Regions from separate parts of the Listeria sp. MAN/IMW/UF555 genome, predicted to be linked through region 2. Evidence: predicted binding sites of a transcription regulator. Region 2 holds the regulator's gene; the other holds the start of a gene.
What was found. Region 2 encodes Rex, which represses fermentation and respiration genes when NADH is low (regulators of the CRP and FNR family bind a similar motif). Its sites were predicted from a motif close to TTGTGAAATATTTCACAA; they were not measured.

Region 1 (9,754 bases), 160 kb from region 2:
TGCTAATGAACTAAACAAAATGGGCGCAGACATTACACCAACTGAAGACGGCTTAATTATTCGTGGTAAAACACCACTTCATGCGGCAAACGTGACAAGTTACGGAGATCACCGGATCGGTATGATGCTTCAAATCGCGGCACTTCTTGTAGAAGACGGTGACGTTGAGTTAGACCGAGCAGAAGCAGTATCCGTTTCTTACCCAACATTTTTTGAAGATATTCGCTCCCTTTTAAAATAATAATGACTACCAGTGCTGTGTGCTAAATACATCGGCGCTGGTATTTTATTTAAGAGAGGCAATCACTTTTTCTTATGAGGGAAGTAATGGTATAATAGAAAAACGACTTATAATTAAAGAAGGTGCAGAAATGGAATTGGCTAATAAAATGTTACATGCGTTAGAGCATGAAGATATGGCGCTTGCGAAGAAATACTTTGATGAAGTAGTGCAAGCGGGGACTGATGAGGAACAATATTATTTAGCAGAAGAGTTGTTCGCACTTGGATTTTTAGATGAAACAGAAGATTTATACGAACTTCTGTTAGCAAAATATAAAGATGAGGGCGAATTACTTGTCCGTGCCGCCGAAGTAGCACTTGAAAAAGACGATATGGATGCTGCGCAAGATTATTTAGAAAAAGTAAACAAAGAAGATGAAGCCTACATTGAAAGTTTACTCGTGTTAGCTGATTTGTATCAAATGCAAGGCTTGTTTGAAGTTAGTGAACAAAAATTACTTGAAGCCAAACAGATGGCACCAAATGAGCCGATTATTGATTTTGCTTTAGGGGAATATTATTTATCACAAGCCCGATTCGCTTCTGCTGTACAGTCTTATCAAACCGCTGTAGAAGCAGGGTTAACGATTATCTCAAATGGCGCCGTGTCTGTATATGAACGTATTGCTGAAGCTTTTGCAGCTAGCGGAGCATTTGAAGAAGCGTTACCCTACTATGAACGTGCCCTAGAAGACAAAGAATCGGTGGATACACTTTTTGGAATGGGATTAACGGCTTATCAAGCAAAAGAATACACGAAAGCAATTCACGCCTTGGAACATTTGCGCGAACATGATCCATCGTACACAACGTTATATTCCTATTTAGCAAAAAGCTACGAAGAAAATGGCGAACCTGAAAAAGCCATTGCAGTACTCAGAGATGGTTTAACGCAAGATGAATTCAACAAAGAAATGTTCTTAGAAGCAGGGAAACTCGCGGTTACGCTTCGTTTGCCGGAAGAAGCAGAAGAGTTTTATCGTCAAGCGATTGTGCTTGATGAAGAGTTCTCAGAAGCGATTATGCAACTGAACAAATTATTACTTGCGAAAGAAAACTACGAAGGTGTCATTGAATTAGTAGAAGGGCTCGGGGAAGAAGTTATTTCTGAACCACAAATTTTCTGGGACGTAAGTGTTGCATATCAGGAAACAGAACAATATAATAAAGCAAAAGCAAATTATGAACTCGCTTATCCACACTTTACAAATAATCCTACGTTCTTAAAGGAATATGGTTTATTTTTAAGAGAAGAAGGCGAACACGCGAAATCACAAGAAGTTTTGCGTAGCTATTTAGAACTTGAACCAGAAGATACCGAGATTTTATCTTTATTTGATTAACCAAAAGAATGAAGGAAGGGACTGAGGAAAGATGAAGGCATCCATTTCAATAGACGAGAAGAAAGATTTTATTCGCTGGTTTTTAAACAAACACCAGATGAAAACTAGAGAAGCAATGTGGGTTTTAAATTATATTGCTGGCCATGATCAAATTGTAAAATATGTTCATTTTGTTGATAATTTGGAAGGATGTGCGCGTGGGCTTTCGCTTAGTGCTCACGGGGTTGAATCCGAACCATTCCTATTTTTCAAAGGTAACATAATGACAACAGATCCAGAAAAAGCTTTTCATGATATTCGGCTAAACTGGGACGAGGAATTGTATGTCGAACTTCATTTTGAAGAGGCAATGACCTCACCTGAATATGCCCTTGTTCGTGAAGACAATCCTTTTGCGGCAGTGAAGCTTGCTGAAGAGGAAAAAGAAATGGCGGATGCGCTTATTTATCAATCTGTGCACCAATTTTCAAGAGAAAAATTATTACAACAAATCGATGAAGCGCTTGATACTCGTGATGAAGCGACATTCCATAAGCTCGTTCGTATTTTACAGCAAATGGATACAGAAAAAGAATAAGAAATAAATCCTAGTTAGTAATAAAATGGAGTGAAATAGTGCTTCATTTTATTGCTATGCTAGGATTTTTTAAGGAGTTGGAATCATTTGTTTTATAGTTTACTTGCAAATCGCTCTTTTTTACGATTGCTGTTTTTCGGTAATTTACTAGGGGCGATTTACGGATACATATGGTATTTACCACAATTACAAATTACAGAGCCGCGTTTTTGGCTATTTGTCCCAGATAGTCCAACCGCGATTCTATTCTTCACTCTAACTTTAGTAGCCTTTCTCGCCAAAAAGCACTGGCCGCTAATGGAGGCACTGGCTTTTGTCTGTTTAGTAAAATATGGTTTATGGGCAATTGGCATGAATATTTTTTATATGTTTGAGCAAAAGACGATTGTTTGGGCTGGTGTCGTTCTAATTTTAACGCATGGTTTTATGGCGCTAGAAGGGATTTTATATGCACCATTTTATCGTTTCCGTATAGGGCATTTTATGATAGCGGCTGTTTGGGTGTTTCATAATGATGTGATTGATTATTTATTTGGACAAATGCCGATTTATATGGGATTAGAAAAATACTTACCTGAAATCGGTTATGCAACTTTTTGGCTAACGGTTATGGTTTTATGGCTTGTATATGATAAAACGATAAAAAAAGGTCACCGTTCATTAGAATTTCCTCATCATGAGTGAAAGATGTTGAGTCTTAGTACGGGTTCATCTATACTAAGAGATAAGGATATTTACCGAAAAATTGTAGTAGGAGGAAGATGATTAGATGTCGTTTAGTCAGTATATTATTTATTTTATTATCGTTGCAGCAATCCCTCTTTGGGCGCAGTATCGAGTTAAAACTACCTATGCCCAGTACTCCAAAGTTGGTGTGGCAAATGGTTTAACTGGTGCCGAGGTTGCACGTCATATTTTGGATACAAATGGATTAACCAACGTTCCTGTTCATGAAACAAAAGGGATGTTAAGTGACCATTATGATCCTAGAAAAAAAGCTGTGTTTCTTTCTGAAGCTAATTTCCGCGGTCGTTCTATCGCTGGGGCAGCAGTTGCAGCCCATGAAGTAGGGCACGCGATTCAAGATCAACAGGACTATGCGTTTATGCGTTTTCGTTCCGCGCTCGTTCCTGTAACGATGTTTAGTTCGAATATTTCTTGGGTGTTCCTCATTATCGGGATGCTCGCAAATGTAGCTAGTTTTATGCTATTAGGGATTATTTTGATGGCAGTAGGGGTGCTTTTCCAATTAATTACCCTGCCTGTTGAGTTTGACGCTAGTAAACGTGCGCTTGTTCAATTAGAAAGTGGCGGACTAGTATCATCATCGGAACTTCCACAAGCGAAAAAAGTCCTTAGTGCTGCGGCGATGACATACGTTGCTGCAATGGCTGTTGCGGTACTTGAACTTCTAAGATTACTCCTCATTTTTACCAATATGAATCGAAATTAGAATAAACTACGAACCTGAGAATTTTCTCGGGTTTTTGTTTGGTGAAAAAAGCTTGGCAGTGAGATGAATGCTTGCTATACTTATACTCGGATAAAGTAAAGGAGCGGGACAATGGATTATGATGTAATTGTCATTGGTGGCGGACCATCAGGACTTATGGCAGCAATCAGTGCAGCGGAGAAAAACAAACGAGTTTTATTAATTGAAAAAGGACCGAAGTTAGGGCGTAAATTAATTATGTCTGGTGGCGGACGTTGTAATGTAACGAACAGGCGTCCAGCAGAAGAAATCATTAAACATATTCCGGGTAACGGTCGCTTTTTATATAGTGCGTTTCATGCGTTTGATAATGAAGATATTATTCGTTTTTTTGAACGACTTGGTGTAGCACTTAAAGAAGAAGATCATGGCAGAATGTTTCCGGTATCAAACAGCGCGCGTTCTGTTGCTGAGGCGATGATTCAGCGGATGGAAAAGCTTGGCGTGAAAATCTACATGCAAACCGCTGTGAAGCAAGTGGATTACGAGGATGGCCATGTAAAAGGTGTGACGCTAAAAGACGGGCAAGAGATTTCAGCGAGCGCAGTAATTGTTGCAGTGGGCGGTAAATCTGTTCCTCGGACGGGCTCGACAGGAGATGGCTATGCTTGGGCGAAAAAAGCAGGACACACGATTACAGAGCTATATCCGACAGAAGTACCGATTACGTCCAGTGAGCCTTTTATTAAGCAAAAAGTGTTACAAGGGACGTCGCTTCGGGATGTATCTCTGTCTGTTTTAAATGCAAAAGGAAAGCCGATTATTACGCATCAAATGGATATGATTTTTACCCATTTTGGCGTATCTGGACCAGCAGCACTTAGATGTAGTATGTTTGTCCTTCGTGAACTAAAGAAAACGGGCGCGGGTACGGTGAAAATGCGTCTTGATTTATTCCCGAATGTATCAGCTGCGGAACTTTCGAAAGAGGTTTATAAGCTGCTAGAAGAAAATCCGAAAAAAGCATTGAAAAATTCCTTAAGTTCGCTTTTACAAGAAAAACTATTATTGTTTTTACTGGAAAAAGTAGAACTGGATGAGACGGCTGAATACAAACAAGTAAGCCCGAAAAAAATTGAGCAATTTATTCAGTTATTAAAGGATTTCACTTTTGAAGTAAATGGCACGCTTGATTTTGAGAAGGCGTTTGTAACAGGCGGTGGGGTTTCTGTGAAGGAAATCAAACCAAAAGAGATGCAGTCTAAATTGATGGAAGGGTTATTTTTCTGCGGGGAAATACTTGATATTAATGGATACACGGGTGGTTATAATATTACGTGTGCATTAGTGACTGGACACACGGCTGGAGCTTATGCTGCGGAAGTGTCAAACATATAAAAAAGTACCAAGTCTTATTTTCTAAGGCTTGGTACTTTTTATTATTAACCGATTAATTTTTCGTGGAACATTCTTTGGCAAAGTTCCATTTTTTGTTCTTCGTTTAGATCTTTTGTATTTAAGCAGTAGCCGCTGATACGTAAGATTACTGGGATACCAGCTTTGATTTTTTCGATTACTTCATCGTGGTTAAGAACGTTCAAGTTGATGTGTTGACCACCTTTTGTAAAGTAACCATCAAGAATACCAACGAGGTTATGGTGTTGTTCTTCGGTTGTTTTACCGAACATTTTTGGAGCTCCTTGGATAGTTAAGGAAATTCCGTCATTTGCATAGTGGAATGGTAATTTAGAAAGACTGGCAAGGTTATCTAAGAAACCACCTTTTGCTTTGTTAGAAGGGTTAGCTCCTGGGCTGAAGAATTCTGGTTCTTTGATGATTTTACCATTTTCATCGAATACAGGTCCTTTATGCACTGGGGAGTTACCACATTGTTTAGAATAAGCAACGTTTGAAGTGATTGTTAAAACAGAAACAGTTGCTTCACTATCTTTGTAAAGTTTATGGGAGTCTAATTTGTCTTTGAACATTTTTAGAACCATTACGGCAATGTCATCGGCACGGTCATCATTTTCACCGTAACGAGGGAAGTCGCCTTCTACTTCATAGTCATATACAAAGCCATCTTCATCGCGGATGGTTTTTACTTTGGCATATTTAATCGCACTTAAGCTATCTACTACATTCGCGAATCCACAAATACCGAATCCCATGTTGGCAGTTACTTTTGATGGTAGGAAGGCCATTTGCATGCTTTCGTAGTTGTATTTGTCTGTCATAAAGTGAATGATGTTCATTGCATCTACATAAGTGTCTGTTAACCAGTCCATTGATTTATCGAATTTATCTAGCACTTCGTCGTATTCAAGGTATTCTGTTGTAATTGGTTCTACAACGTCGAATACTTGGTTTTTATGAAGATCATCTTTACCGCCGTTGATAGCGCCTAGAAGACATTTTAGTACGTTGACACGAGCTCCGAAATATTGTAGGTTATGAGTTTCACCTTTGTCTTTGTCTGCTTCTGGGTTAAGTGGGCTCACACAACAGCTGATACATTGCATATCGCCGTAGCCTTCTTCTTGCATTAATTTATCATTTTCATATTGAATGGAGGAATGTTTTACACTCATTTTCATACAATATTCTTTAAAGCTTTCTGGTAAACGAGCATCCCATAGGACAGTTAAGTTAGGTTCAGCCGAGTTTCCTAGGTTATCTAAGCAGTGTAAGAAACGATAATCTGTTTTAGTCACACGATGGCGACCGTCTGCGCCCATACCAGCCATAGAAGTTGTAACGAATGTTGGGTTGGAAGCGTAAAGTTCGTTATAACCATCTGTTCTTGCAAAACGAACCATTCTTAATTTAAGGGTTAATTGTTCGATTAATTCTTGTGCATCGAATTCAGTGATAATGCCTTTTTCTAAATCGCGTTGGATGTAGATATCAAGGAAAATCGGAATACGACCGAATGAGCTTGCAGCACCGTTTGCTTGTTTGATAGAAGCAAGGTAGCCCATGTAAGTCCATTGTACAGCTTCGGTTGCATTTTCAGCTGGACGTCCAAGTTCTAATCCGTATTCGTTACCTAAAACGATTAAGTCTTTAAGTGCTTTGATTTGTAACCAAATTTCTTCACGCAAACGAATGTTTTCATCAGAAGAAATCGCGATTTTTTTCAAGTCTTGTTGTTTTTCAGCGATTAAACGATCCACACCGTAAAGTGCTGGTTTTTGGTATAAGCCGATGATTCTTCCGCGAGAGTATGCATCTGGAAGACCACTAACGATATGCGAGTGACGCGCACGTTTAATATCATCTGTATATGCTCTAAAAATACCATCATTTGCAGTGGAACGGTTTTTTACATAAAAGTCATGTAATTCTTGATCGATGGAATAGCCATTGTCTGTTAAACATTGTTCTGCAGTTCTAAGACCACCATTTGGCATAAATGCTAATTTGAAAGGTTTGTCTGTTTGTAAACCAACGATTACTTCATTTTCTTTGTCCACGTAACCAGCTTTGTGAGAGGCAACGTTTGATACGATTGCGTTATCCATATCAAGAACGCCACCTTTTGCGTCCATTTCTTCTACAAGTTTATTTATTTTTTCATTAAGTTTAGTTGTTCTTGGTGTGCTCTTTTCTAAAAAGCTTTCATCGCCATCATAAGGAGTGTAGTTGTCTTGAACAAATTGTCCTACACTAATGTTTTCTTGCCATGCGGTTCCTTTAAAACCATCCCATGCTTTTGTCATTAATATTTCCTCCTTCAATTGTGTTTCTTTTCACTTACAATCAGAAACTTGTTCTTAGAATCTTTCTTCATTGAACAGCATACTCCTTTGTGAAAACGAAAACAATATAAAAATGGAAAGAAAATAAATTTCTTTTATATAACTAAAAAAGGCTTTGAATGGCTGTGTTAATACAGTTTTTTTATAGAAAAAAAGCCTAGCGTTAAGGCTAGACTTCTTTGTTTGCAGTCACTTCTTCTAAAAAAGTATCAACTATGCTATCTCTTTTTAAGACAAAATTAGGGTTGGCACGGCTTGGGTGAACGCGATTAGATAAAACGATGAGGCTTGCTTGATTTTGTAAATCGAGCACCATAAAAGTGCCAGTAAATCCTGTATGATATAAAACAGAGTCGCCGCGGAGATCCCAGCCAAGGCCGCGTGTCCGGTTTAGCCCAGGCGTATGATTAATTTGCATTATTTGTAGTGTTTTTTCAGTAAGAATAGGGGCGCCGTTTTGTAAAATTAGCGCATCTCGAAATTTTGAAAGATCCGCGAGTGTACTGAAAAGTCCCGCGTGTCCAGTGCCCGATTTGGCGGTCCAGGCTTTGAAATCGTGCACATCACCTTGGATTAAACCGCGCGTTTGGTCTAGTTCAGTTGGAATGACTTGGCTTTTATCAGTTGGATGAAAACTAGTGTGTGACATTTTCAGCGGTTCTAAGATGTTTTTTTGAATTGATTGCTCATAATTTCCATCAAATTTACTAATCAAATAACCGAGCAAGAGAAAATTAGCATCAGCATAGGTGACCTGAGTTCCAGGTGAATTCACTTGAGGCGTTGCAAAAACATAGCTTCTAACATCTTCTTTAGCATCCATTTTGTAGTTAGGGATATTTTGTGCAAGGCCAGAGCTATGGGTGAGTAAATGTAAAATAGTAACATTCTCGTACTTAAAATCAGGAAGATAGGATTGTACTGGATCTTCTAACTGGAAATGTTTTTGTTCAATAAGTTGTAATACACGTGTTGTCGTAGCAATTACTTTGGTCAAAGAAGCAATATCATAAATGTTATCTGTCGTTCTAGGGAGGATTTGCGCTTCAGGGAAAACGGACTTTAAACCCATTATTCTATTTTCTTCGAGGTTATTTGTTTTGATTTGATAGCTAATTCCTGGAGTGGACCCGTTTTGGACAAGTTGATCTAGTAATTGCTTCGTTTTATAAAACATACTTAAACTCCTTTGTAAGTTGGTTGCCACATCTCACGTTCGACAGCTTTTGTGACACTTGCTAACTCGACTTGGTGGATATTTTCTTTGATTGCTTGGTTCGCTACCGCAATAGCAACCGCGCGGGAAGTTTCTCTAAGTGTACGAACATGTGGTAAGAGGGCAGCTCCAAGTTCGTTTGTAGAAATTTGATCACTAACGGCACTTGATGCAGCGGCTAACATTCCGTCTGTAATAAATTTAGAACGTGTAACAAGTGCGCCAAGTCCAAGCCCAGGATATAGAAGGGCGTTATTAGCTTGACCAATTTCATAGGTAATATTTTGATAAGTCACTGGTTTGGATGGACTTCCTGTTACGATTAGCGCTTTTCCATCTGTCCATTTAATCAAATCTGCGGCAGTTGCTTCAGCTAATTTGGTTGGATTAGACAGCGGCAAAATTGCTGGTCGTTCTGTATGCTCCGTCATTTTTTTTACGATGCTCTCTTTAAAGGCTCCAGTAACGCCAGAACAGCCAATTAGCATTGTTGGATGAATTGCTTCAACTAAGTGTTCTAATGTATCAGTAGGCACGCTAGCCCAGTCAGAAGCTTGATGCGCATATTTCTTTTGACCATCCGTTAAGCCGGTCATATTATCAAGCACTAAACCACTACGGTCCATTAAGTAAAAATGTTTTTTGGCACTTTCAAAAGGAAGACCAGTTTCGCGCATCAATTGACCACTGAGTTGATCAGCAATACCGATGCCAGCAGTTCCCGCACCGAAAATAATAATCTTTTGTTTGTTTAAAGGAATATTTGAAACGCTAATTGTTGCAAGAGCAGCGGCAACAACCATCGCGCCAGTTCCTTGTATATCATCATTAAACGTACAAATTTTATCACGATAATTGTGGAGGATACGACTTGCATTTGCCCGGCCAAAATCTTCCCAGTGAAGGATAGCGCTTGGGAAAACATCACTCATGACTTCCACAAATTGTGCGATAAAAGTATCGTAATCGCTTTCTGACAGGCGTGGACGTTTATTTCCTAAGTAACGCGAGTCTTCAAGTAGTGTTTTGTTATTTGTTCCTGCATCAATTACAACTGGGAGAACACGGTCAGGAGAAAGGCCAGCAGCAACCGTATAAACCGCTAATTTTCCGACCGCTATTTTGACGCCGTTCACGCCCCAA
Region 2 (9,754 bases):
TTTTCCCTGATTGCGGTTTTTCTTTGGCAGAGTCTGGTAATACAATCCCACTCGCTGTTTTTTCCTCTGCTTCAAGTACTTCAATTACAACACGATCTCCTAATGGTTTTAACAATGTAAATGACCTCCTCTGATATAATTACATTTTTCATTTTAGCACTCGACACATTAGAGTGCTAATACAGTTATTATGATACCAAACTAAATAAAAATTGCAAGCAAAAACGTTTAAAAATTAAAGAATTCTTATTTGCGGTAAAGCGTGATAACTAGTACAATAAGAAGAGCTATTTCCGCTATTTTTAAGCATTTAGCTGGAGCTTGTTTTTAGAAGGGATGCGTATTTTTTGGCTAAACGTTATATTACGATTGTATTAGTTTATTTATTATTACTATTTTCTGCATCTATTGGGATTCCCGTTGTTCAACATATTTTACTTAGTATGACTTCGATTTCTACAGCGGATGCTCAAACTTATGGGGTAATTACATGGTCGATTTTTTCTAATTTATTATCACTCGCCATTATTATTCCAATGCTTTATAGAAAACCAAAAGAAAATAAAATCGAACTCGGTGAAAAAACTACGCCATTTCTGAGTATTGTGTGGATTATTGGTGGAGTGATTGGGTTATACGTAGCACAATTTATTTGTAGCATTATTCTAACGCTAATTTCTGGGAATATTGGTGAATCGGCAAACACAGAATTACTTGTTGATTTAACTAGATCTGCGCCGATTTTCTTGATTTTCATTTCAGTTCTCGGGCCAATTTTAGAAGAGCTTGTTTTTAGAAAAGTGGTTTTTGGTGGGCTGAGTAATGTGATGAACATTCATGTGGCGGCAGTTATTAGTTCGCTCTTCTTTGGGCTACTTCACGGGGATATTTCCTTTTTACTTACTTATTTTGTCATCGGATTAATTCTTTGTTTTCTTTATACGAAAACGAAACGAATTGCTGTTTCGATGGGCGCACATATTTTAATGAATACCATTGTTTTGCTCGTGAGTCTTGGAATCATTGGAGGATAATATGAAAAATTCATTAATAAAGCAAAGTTTTCTTTATTTTGCGCTTGGTCTTGTATTTGTCTATTTTGTTATTGTTCGAGTGGCTGAATATGGTTATGATCTTGTTGCCTATATACTTATACTCATGATGTTAATTGATTTTGGTATTGGTATTGGCCTTATTATCACTGGGCTTAAAAGACGTAAAAAAAACCTGTAGAAAGTAAGTGTTGCTTACCTTCTACAGGTTTTTTTATTCTGTTTTCGCTGGATAGTTTTCCAGGAAATAGATTAACGTTTGTAATTCCGTTGTAAGATCGATATGGTGCACACGAACTTGTTTTGGAACGCTAATACGAGCTGGCGTAAAGTTTAGAATACCTTTAACATCTGCTTCAATTAAACGATCTACAGTTACTTGCGCTTCATCAGCTGGAACTGTCAGAATAACTACTTCCACACCATTTTCACGAACAATTTCTTCCATATCATTTAAGTGATAAATTGGAATGTCTTGTTGAACACTACCAACTTTCGCTGGGTCTACATCAAATGCAGCAACGATTTTGATATTATTGTTTTTCATGAAATTATAATGTAATAATGCTGTACCTAGGTTACCTACACCGATTAGTGCAACATTTGTCTGTTTGTCCTGACTAAGTGTTTTACTGAAAAAGTCGAGTATGTAAGAAACGTTATACCCGTATCCTTTCTTACCTAATGCGCCAAAGTACGAAAAATCACGTCGAATAGTCGCTGAATCAACTTTCACCGCTTCACTTAATTCCGCAGATGATACTCGTTCCTTACCTGATTCATCTAGGTATTTCAAGTAACGATGATATAATGGTAAGCGTTTTGCTGTCGCTTGTGGAATTTTTGTTGTTTCCTCCATCATGCCTTCTGTCCCTTCTTCTTTTAAATTTTTTCTGAAGTTGAAGCTTTTGTGAACTGTACTTCCTTTCACATGCTTGCTTATATACTATAAACATTTCACAAGGAATGCACAAACTTTTTGCTCATGATTTTCAAGCAATAGTTTGTCCCGCAAAATATCTAGTGTTTTCCTTCTTTTCCATTCTACGCTAAAATCACAAATAATGCGAGTGTTTTCACAATCTACCTTATACGTGAAGCCCTTCTTCTCTCATTGCGATTACTTGGCTTTTAAGATAAACTAGTAAGGAGAACGTTCGAGGAGAGAGATTATGATATTATTACAAGTTCAGCAAATTTCTAAATTCTTCGGTGCAGAAGTTATTTTAGATAATATTAAATTAGAAGTAAAAACAGGCGACCGAATTGCCCTAGTTGGTCGAAATGGCGCTGGTAAATCTACTTTACTTAAAATTATCGCTGGAAAAATGAGTTATGACGGCGGAACAATTTCTAAACCTAAAAGTGTCGAAATTGGCTATTTGGCTCAAAATACTGGCCTTGAATCCACGAAAACAATTTGGGATGAAATGTTAAGTGTTTTTGATTCACTTAGAAAAATGGAAGCAGATTTACGCAAAATGGAGCTTCGTCTTGGGGAACCTGAGCTTTATAATAATCCGGAAAAATATCAAGCATTGATGACCGATTACGATACCTTGCAACATACTTTTAAAGAAGTTGGTGGGTATACGTATGAAGCAGAAATCCGTTCCGTTTTAAACGGTTTACGCTTTTATCCAGAAGATTATGAAGTAGAAATCGCCTCACTCAGCGGTGGGCAAAAAACAAGACTTGCACTGGCTAAGTTATTACTCGCGAAACAGGATATTCTTGTTCTCGATGAACCGACAAACCATTTAGACATTGAAACACTAGCATGGTTAGAAACCTATTTGCAAAACTATCATGGTTCTTTACTTATCGTTTCTCATGACCGCTATTTCCTAGATAAAGTCGTTAACCAAGTATACGAAATTAGCCGCACAAGAATTGATCACTACAAAGGAAATTACAGTTCATTTGTTAGTCAAAAACAAGCTAAACTTGAACAAATGTGGAAAGAATTCGATAAACAACAAAAACAAATTTCCAAGCTAGAAGATTTTGTCGCTAGAAATATCGTTCGCGCTTCTACAACTAAGCGAGCTCAGAGCAGAAGAAAACAATTAGAAAAAATGGATGTACTCGCTCGACCTCAAGGCGACGAAAAATCTGCTCATTTCGGCTTCCAATTTGAAAAGCAAACTGGTAAAGATGTTTTAATGGTAGATGAATTAAGTATTGGTTACGCCAAAGACAAGCGCATTGCTTCCAATCTAACGTTCGAAATGAAACGTCAAGATAGTCTAGCGCTCGTTGGTCCAAACGGAATCGGTAAATCTACCCTTCTTAAAACGCTTATTCGTGATATTCCAGCTCTTAGCGGTGAATTTCATTTTGGAGCAGGTGTCAAAATCGGTTACTATGACCAAGAACAAGCAAAACTAACATCCAACAAAACTGTTTTGATGGAACTTTGGGATGATTATCCAGAATTAAATGAAGTGAACGTTCGAACAACACTGGGTAATTTCTTATTTTCAGATGATGACGTCCTAAAAAACGTTCAATCCCTTAGTGGCGGTGAAAAAGCCAGACTCGCTCTTGCAAAACTTACTTTACTTGAAGCCAACGTGCTAATTCTCGATGAACCTACCAACCATTTAGACATTGAAAGTAAAGAAGTTTTAGAAGCTGCTTTGATCGATTTTGAAGGAACGATTCTATTTGTTTCTCATGACCGTTACTTTATTAATCGCATCGCTTCAAAAGTAGTAGAACTAGCCCCAGAAAAAGCGACCGTTTTTCTTGGCGATTATGATTATTATCAGGAAAAAATCGCCGAAGCAAAAGAACTAGCGCGCCTTGATGCAGAAGATCGTCGTAAAAAAGGGGAACCTGTCGAAGCAACTGCCTCGGTTAGAAAACTAAATTATCAAGAAGAAAAAGAACAGCAAAAACTACTTCGTCAAAGAAAACGCAAACTAGAAGAAGTAGAAAAGTCTATGGAAGAAACAGATGAAAAAATCGCCGAACTAGAACTTCAATTAACCAAACCGGAAATTTTTCAAGACCATGAGAAAGCTTTTGAAATTACGCAGGAACTTGATGTGGTAAAAGCACGTGGTGAAAAATTGATGGAGGAATGGGAAAAAGTAAGCGAAGAACTAGAATCTATGTAATCTACATAAAAAAAGGAGCTAACAATGAAAAAGATTTTAATTATTTCTGGTTCAATTATCGTTGGGTTACTTGTAATTATTAGTATTTGCGCAAGTTTTTACTTATATAGCTATGCGCTATCTCGTGATAATTCAAGTATGAATGATAAACCGACTGCAGATCAAACTACAGAAACAGCCAAACTTGCGAAGAAAAATCGCCAAGAAAATACCGCTTGGATGGAGCAACAACGTCTAACAAAATGGACAGAAACCTCAGCAGATGGCTTGAAACTAGTCGCTAATTATTTAGAAGCACCCTCACCTTCCAATACAACCATTATTTTGGCACATGGTTATCGAGGGAAAAGCGGCAAAGTCGAAATGGCTGGTCTAGCGAGGATGTATAATCAAAAATTCGGCTACAATGTATTAATGCCTGACGCAAGAGCACACGGCGAAAGTGAAGGGAAAAATATAGGCTTTGGTTGGCCAGAACGTAAAGATTATGTTCAGTGGACAAACCAAGTACTTGATAAAAATGGCGATGATACAGAAATTGTCCTTCACGGTGTTTCCATGGGGAGTTCCACCGTCCTCATGACCAGTGCCGAAAAGCTGCCGAAACAAGTAAAAAGTATTATCGCGGATTGCGGCTATACTTCCATGGACGCCGAACTATCTTATCAATTAAAAACCATGTTTCATTTACCAAAATTCCCAATTATTCCAACAGCTAGCCTTATCAATAAAGTAAAAGAAGGTTTCTTTTTCAGTGAAGCAAGTGCGATTAATGCCGTAGCTGAAACTGATTTACCTATTTTCTATATTCACGGTGATTCAGATGCATTTGTCCCTACTTCTATGGTAGAAGAACTATATGACGCCACCAAAAGCTACAAGGAAAAATGGGTTGTAAAAGGCGCTGAACATGGTCAAGCATTCACTGTTGAGCCAGAAACTTACGAAGAAAAAGTACGACAATTTTTAAGTAAAACAATGTAAAAAAAGACTGCAAGCAAAGTGAGAAATTACTTTGCTTGCAGTCCCGGGCATGCGGAATTTAACTCCGCATGCTTTTTTAAATGTCTTCCAGCAATAAACCTGGATTTGCATTCATATCATAATTGCTTCGTTTTCCTTGTAAGAAACTCACTGTCCCTGCAGCGGCAATCATAGCCGCATTATCACCACATAACGATAACGGCGGAATAATCAGCTCGGTATCCGGAAGTTCTAATTTTACTTCTTGAATAAGTCGCTCTCTCAAACCTTGATTTGCCGCCACTCCTCCAGCAAGAAGCAATTGTTTCACGCCATGTTGTTTAGCTGCGCGAATCGTCTTACTTACTAAAACATCGACTACACTAGCTTGAAAACTAGCTGCCATATCATTAGGATTTGGTTCTTCCCCGCGCTGTCTTAAATTATGCAACGTATTAATAAAAGAAGATTTCAACCCGCTAAAACTAAAGTCAAACGAACCATCATCCATCATCGCCCGCGGAAAATGGAACGTGTCTTCACCATCTTTTGCAAGTTTATCAATTTGAACACCACCTGGATAAGCTAAACCAAGTGTACGCGCCACTTTATCGTATGCTTCGCCGGCCGCATCATCTCTTGTTTCCCCGATAATTTCAAATTCATTATCTGCTTTCATTAAAACAAGTTCTGTATGCCCACCACTGACAACTAACGATAAAAGCGGAAATTGAAATTCTGTTTCAAAGCGATTCGCATAAATATGTCCAGCAATATGATGCACACCAACTAAAGGCAAATTATGCATAAAAGCAAGTGTTTTTGCAGCATTGACGCCAATTAGAAGTGCACCGACTAAACCAGGTCCTTCAGTTACCGCCACCCCGTCTAAATCATCCATCGTTACATTGGCTTGTTTTAAAGCTTCTTCAATCACAAGCGTAATTTGTTCCACATGATGACGAGATGCAATTTCTGGAACCACACCACCGAATCGCTTATGACTTTCAATTTGCGAAGCCACAACGCTAGATACTATTTCACAACCATTTTTCACAACAGAAGCAGCTGTTTCATCACAGCTCGATTCTATCCCAAGAATTAATGTATTTTTTTTCATAAGTCCACCCACATCACTAGCGCATCTTCTTTCGTATCCGGATAATAGTTTTTCCGAATGGCGCCGTCTTGAAATCCTAATTTCTTGTAAAGCCCTTGTGCTACATCGTTTGAAACGCGAACTTCTAATGTCATCCGAACAACACCGCGCTCTTTTGCAACACGAATCATTTCCCGTAAAAGTGCCTCGCCGTAGTGATTACCTTGAAAATCGGGATGAATCGCAATATTCGTAATGTGCCCTTCATCTAGCACCAGCCATACACCCGCGTACCCGACAACTTGATCCTTATAAGTCGCAAGTAAATAGTAGGCATATTGATTAATAATAAATTCATTTCGAAAAGCCGCTTCTGTCCAAGGTACTGTAAATGCAGCATTTTCTACATTCATAATACTTTTTAAATCCGCAACAGTTGCCTCTCGAAATACTAAGGCCGCGTCCAAACTCACTCAGAACCCCTCGATTCCAACCATTTGCTTTCCGCTTCTGCCAGTTTTAAATAATCTGGAACAAAATTGTCTGCTGGTTCACCGTCCAAGTTTTCCGCCAGTTTTACAAGCGAGCTGGCCCGCGCATAAGTATAATCAGCTTGACCAAATACCGCTCGTTCCCCTAAAACTTCCGTCACAGTAAGGCGAATTTGCTCCGTTAACGTGCCAACAAATAAAATCGCTTCCTTCTCCGCCGTTAATTGTTCAAGTAAATCAGTAAGCGCAATGTGGCTATCGGCTACAACGTTTTTCATTACACCGTCACTTGCACGATAAACACCCGCATACACATTCATACGACGAGCATCCATCAAAGCAACGACTTTTCCAAGGAAGTATAAACCATTTTCTGCTAAAAGTGCTAAGGAAGAAATCCCGACAATTGGAATTCCAGCATCCCACGCCATTGTTTTCGCAACGGTTACACCAATCCGAAGCCCTGTATAAGAACCGGGACCTTTAGCAACAGCGATTTTTTCTATATCAGTTGGTTTTACGGCACATTCTTCCATTAAAGCAGCAATCGCCGGAAGTAATCGCACGCTATGATTTTTTTTCAAATTCGTCGTATATTCACCAAGAACAACACCTTCATTAAAAAGTGCTATCGTCATCGTATCTGAAGACGTATCCATTCCAAGCATCATTTCCCAAAAACCTCCATCGCCAGTTGCTCATATCGTTCTCCAACTGGCTTCACTATCATCTTGCGCGTATTCTCATCTATATGAAAAAGCTTAATTTCCAAGTATTCTTCCGGTAAATCCTCCCGAACAAACTGCGCCCATTCAACCACACTCACACCCGCTCCGTAGAAATATTCTTCCAAACCGAGCTCATCAGTTGAAGCATCCTCCAAGCGGTATACATCCATATGATAAAGTGGCAAGCGCCCTTTTTTATATTCGCGGATAATCGTAAATGTCGGGCTTTTAATCATTTGCGGAATTAAAAGGCCTTCCCCAAGACCTTTTGTAAAAGTAGTTTTCCCCGCGCCGAGATCGCCTTCAAGTAAAATCACATCTCCGGCTGCTAATTGTTCACCGAGTTGTTTTGCGAGAAGCCTTGTCTCTCTTTCATTTGTCATTATTAATTCGAATTCCATTACCTCACCCGTCCATCATTTTCTCTACATATCATACCACAAAGCCGCGCCAAAATAAAAATCAAAAAAACGCAACAACCTAAGTCGCTGCGTCTTTCGGATGAATTAATAACCTGTTCCAGTTAAATCCATTCCACCGTACATTTTCATGGTAACTTCAGTAATAATTTTATTTAATTCTTCGCTCGATATAAGTTGGTCTTTGGTTGGGAAATCTGCTATTGGAACAAATTTCTCCGCTTTTGTTTTCACAGTAAAACTAATTGATTGCTCTGCATTAGCATCGGATTTGTCATCGATTTTGGTTTTAAGGGTGATTGCATCAAATGAATTGTCTTTGCCAGGTTTTACAGAAACTTTAATATGAATGCTCGTATCTTTATTGTCTTTTAAAGATTTAGCTGCGTCTTTTATGCTTGATTGCATTTCTGTATAAGTCGTATCAAAATCTGTTACCGCTTCTGAACCTTGGCTTTCTACAATAACTTTAAAGTCTGCTTTTACTTTTTCATCGTCCATCATTTTTGCTACTTGATTCATCATATTAGCAAGATCAGCGTTTGTAAGTGTGATTGTAAGTGTGCCATCATCCGCTTCTTTAAAACGATCTTTTTCTAAACCACTGAAATAACTATCAATTAATTTAGTCGTTTTTTTATTTAAATCTTTGGAAGCTGCTTCCATTTCTTTTGTGTTAGCAGCAGTCTTAGCTTCTGATTTGCCTGTTAATGAACTGGTTAATTCTTCCGTGCTAAGATATTTGTTTTTTAAATCTGGGTATTCGGTATTAATTTGTGACCACATGCCACCAGTTGATTGGTCTAAATAACTTAGTAATGAAGCATCTGGCTGAACAATAGTTTTAAGTGGAATAAAGACATTACCTGTTTTGCTGTCTAATAAGAAGTCCAAATTAATGGAAACTGGAAGTAAATTATTCGTGGAAGTTAAGTTTAATTTAGTTTCTGATTTTTTTGCTGTCTTATCTGTTGAAGTTGTCATTGAAAGCTTAATATCTTTTAAAATCCCCATCGTTTGAGCGCTGGAATCAGCACTCGCAACATCTATATCGGTTACGGCAAAAGAAGTTGTATATGTAGATTGATCCGGTACATTAGTTGCATTTTTCATGGTTTTAACAAATTTTTCTTGTGGTGTTTTCGCTGCTGAATTCCCACCACAAGCACTGACTACTAACGCTAAAGCTAACAAAATTGAAAATAATATCCCTTTTTTCATAGTTCTCCCCCTGTATCGTTAATACATTTAAACTAACACAATTTAAGTACAGAAAACAAGGAGATTTATAGATTATTCACTAGTTAGTCACAATTAACTTAACTTTTCACTTAGTTAATAAAAAAACGCCCCTAAAAAGGGAACGTTTTATTTTGGTGTTACTTTTAATGAAGTTGCATTTTCAGAAATTTTCCCTGGTGCCGGTGAAGTTACATTTGTGCCTTGTGGGAATGTAGCTTTAATCGTATCACCATCTTTAATATCCGAAAGTTTCATCGTCTTACCAGTGGTGGCGTTTGTTACCGCCGTATTGCTATTAACCGTTACAATTAGTTCGCTCGCATAATTATTTTTTTCGCCACTCCATGTTAACGTGCCATTTACAGTTAATTGTTTATTATTTTCTAATAAACTAGCATCTGTCACTGTTCCATCAAGGACTAAAGCAGGAACTACTTCCTGATTACAGCCTGCCAAAAATATTACGACTAGTAAAACCGACCAGATTACCTTCTTAAAACCTGTCATCTCTTGTTCTCGTCCTCTCTGAAGCTTTTCGTTCTTTCTAGCATAGCATCTTGCGTAAATACAGGCAATCGTTTTCTTATTTTCTTAAACAATTCTTATACACCAAGCATGATTCCGATAAAAGCTGC

Region 1: a site for Rex is predicted at 7,375-7,392, ahead of pflB (formate C-acetyltransferase). Genes of this name have one in related genera too.

Annotation. Positions count from the first base shown of each region.
Region 1 is NZ_JBZWZS010000002.1:135,561-145,314, reverse strand. It holds gene aroA (3-phosphoshikimate 1-carboxyvinyltransferase) at 1-241, shown strand, start outside; gene AC4PG8_RS07845 (tetratricopeptide repeat protein) at 372-1,625, shown strand; gene reoY (proteolytic degradation factor ReoY) at 1,657-2,202, shown strand; gene AC4PG8_RS07835 (DUF1405 domain-containing protein) at 2,290-2,886, shown strand; gene AC4PG8_RS07830 (zinc metallopeptidase) at 2,972-3,655, shown strand; gene AC4PG8_RS07825 (BaiN/RdsA family NAD(P)/FAD-dependent oxidoreductase) at 3,767-5,032, shown strand; gene pflB (formate C-acetyltransferase) at 5,077-7,356, opposite strand; gene AC4PG8_RS07815 (serine hydrolase domain-containing protein) at 7,565-8,572, opposite strand; gene AC4PG8_RS07810 (NAD-dependent malic enzyme) at 8,575-9,754, opposite strand, start outside.
Region 2 is NZ_JBZWZS010000002.1:293,627-303,380, forward strand. It holds gene groES (co-chaperone GroES) at 1-115, opposite strand, end outside; gene AC4PG8_RS08575 (CPBP family intramembrane glutamic endopeptidase) at 348-1,034, shown strand; partial or broken gene AC4PG8_RS08580 (DUF4305 domain-containing protein) at 1,036-1,240, shown strand; gene AC4PG8_RS08585 (redox-sensing transcriptional repressor Rex) at 1,267-1,914, opposite strand; gene AC4PG8_RS08590 (ABC-F family ATP-binding cassette domain-containing protein) at 2,225-4,177, shown strand; gene AC4PG8_RS08595 (alpha/beta hydrolase) at 4,202-5,161, shown strand; gene tsaD (tRNA (adenosine(37)-N6)-threonylcarbamoyltransferase complex transferase subunit TsaD) at 5,238-6,260, opposite strand; gene rimI (ribosomal protein S18-alanine N-acetyltransferase) at 6,257-6,712, opposite strand; gene tsaB (tRNA (adenosine(37)-N6)-threonylcarbamoyltransferase complex dimerization subunit type 1 TsaB) at 6,709-7,401, opposite strand; gene tsaE (tRNA (adenosine(37)-N6)-threonylcarbamoyltransferase complex ATPase subunit type 1 TsaE) at 7,398-7,859, opposite strand; gene AC4PG8_RS08620 (Lmo2079 family surface lipoprotein) at 7,965-9,098, opposite strand; gene AC4PG8_RS08625 (hypothetical protein) at 9,246-9,626, opposite strand; gene crcB (fluoride efflux transporter CrcB) at 9,722-9,754, opposite strand, start outside.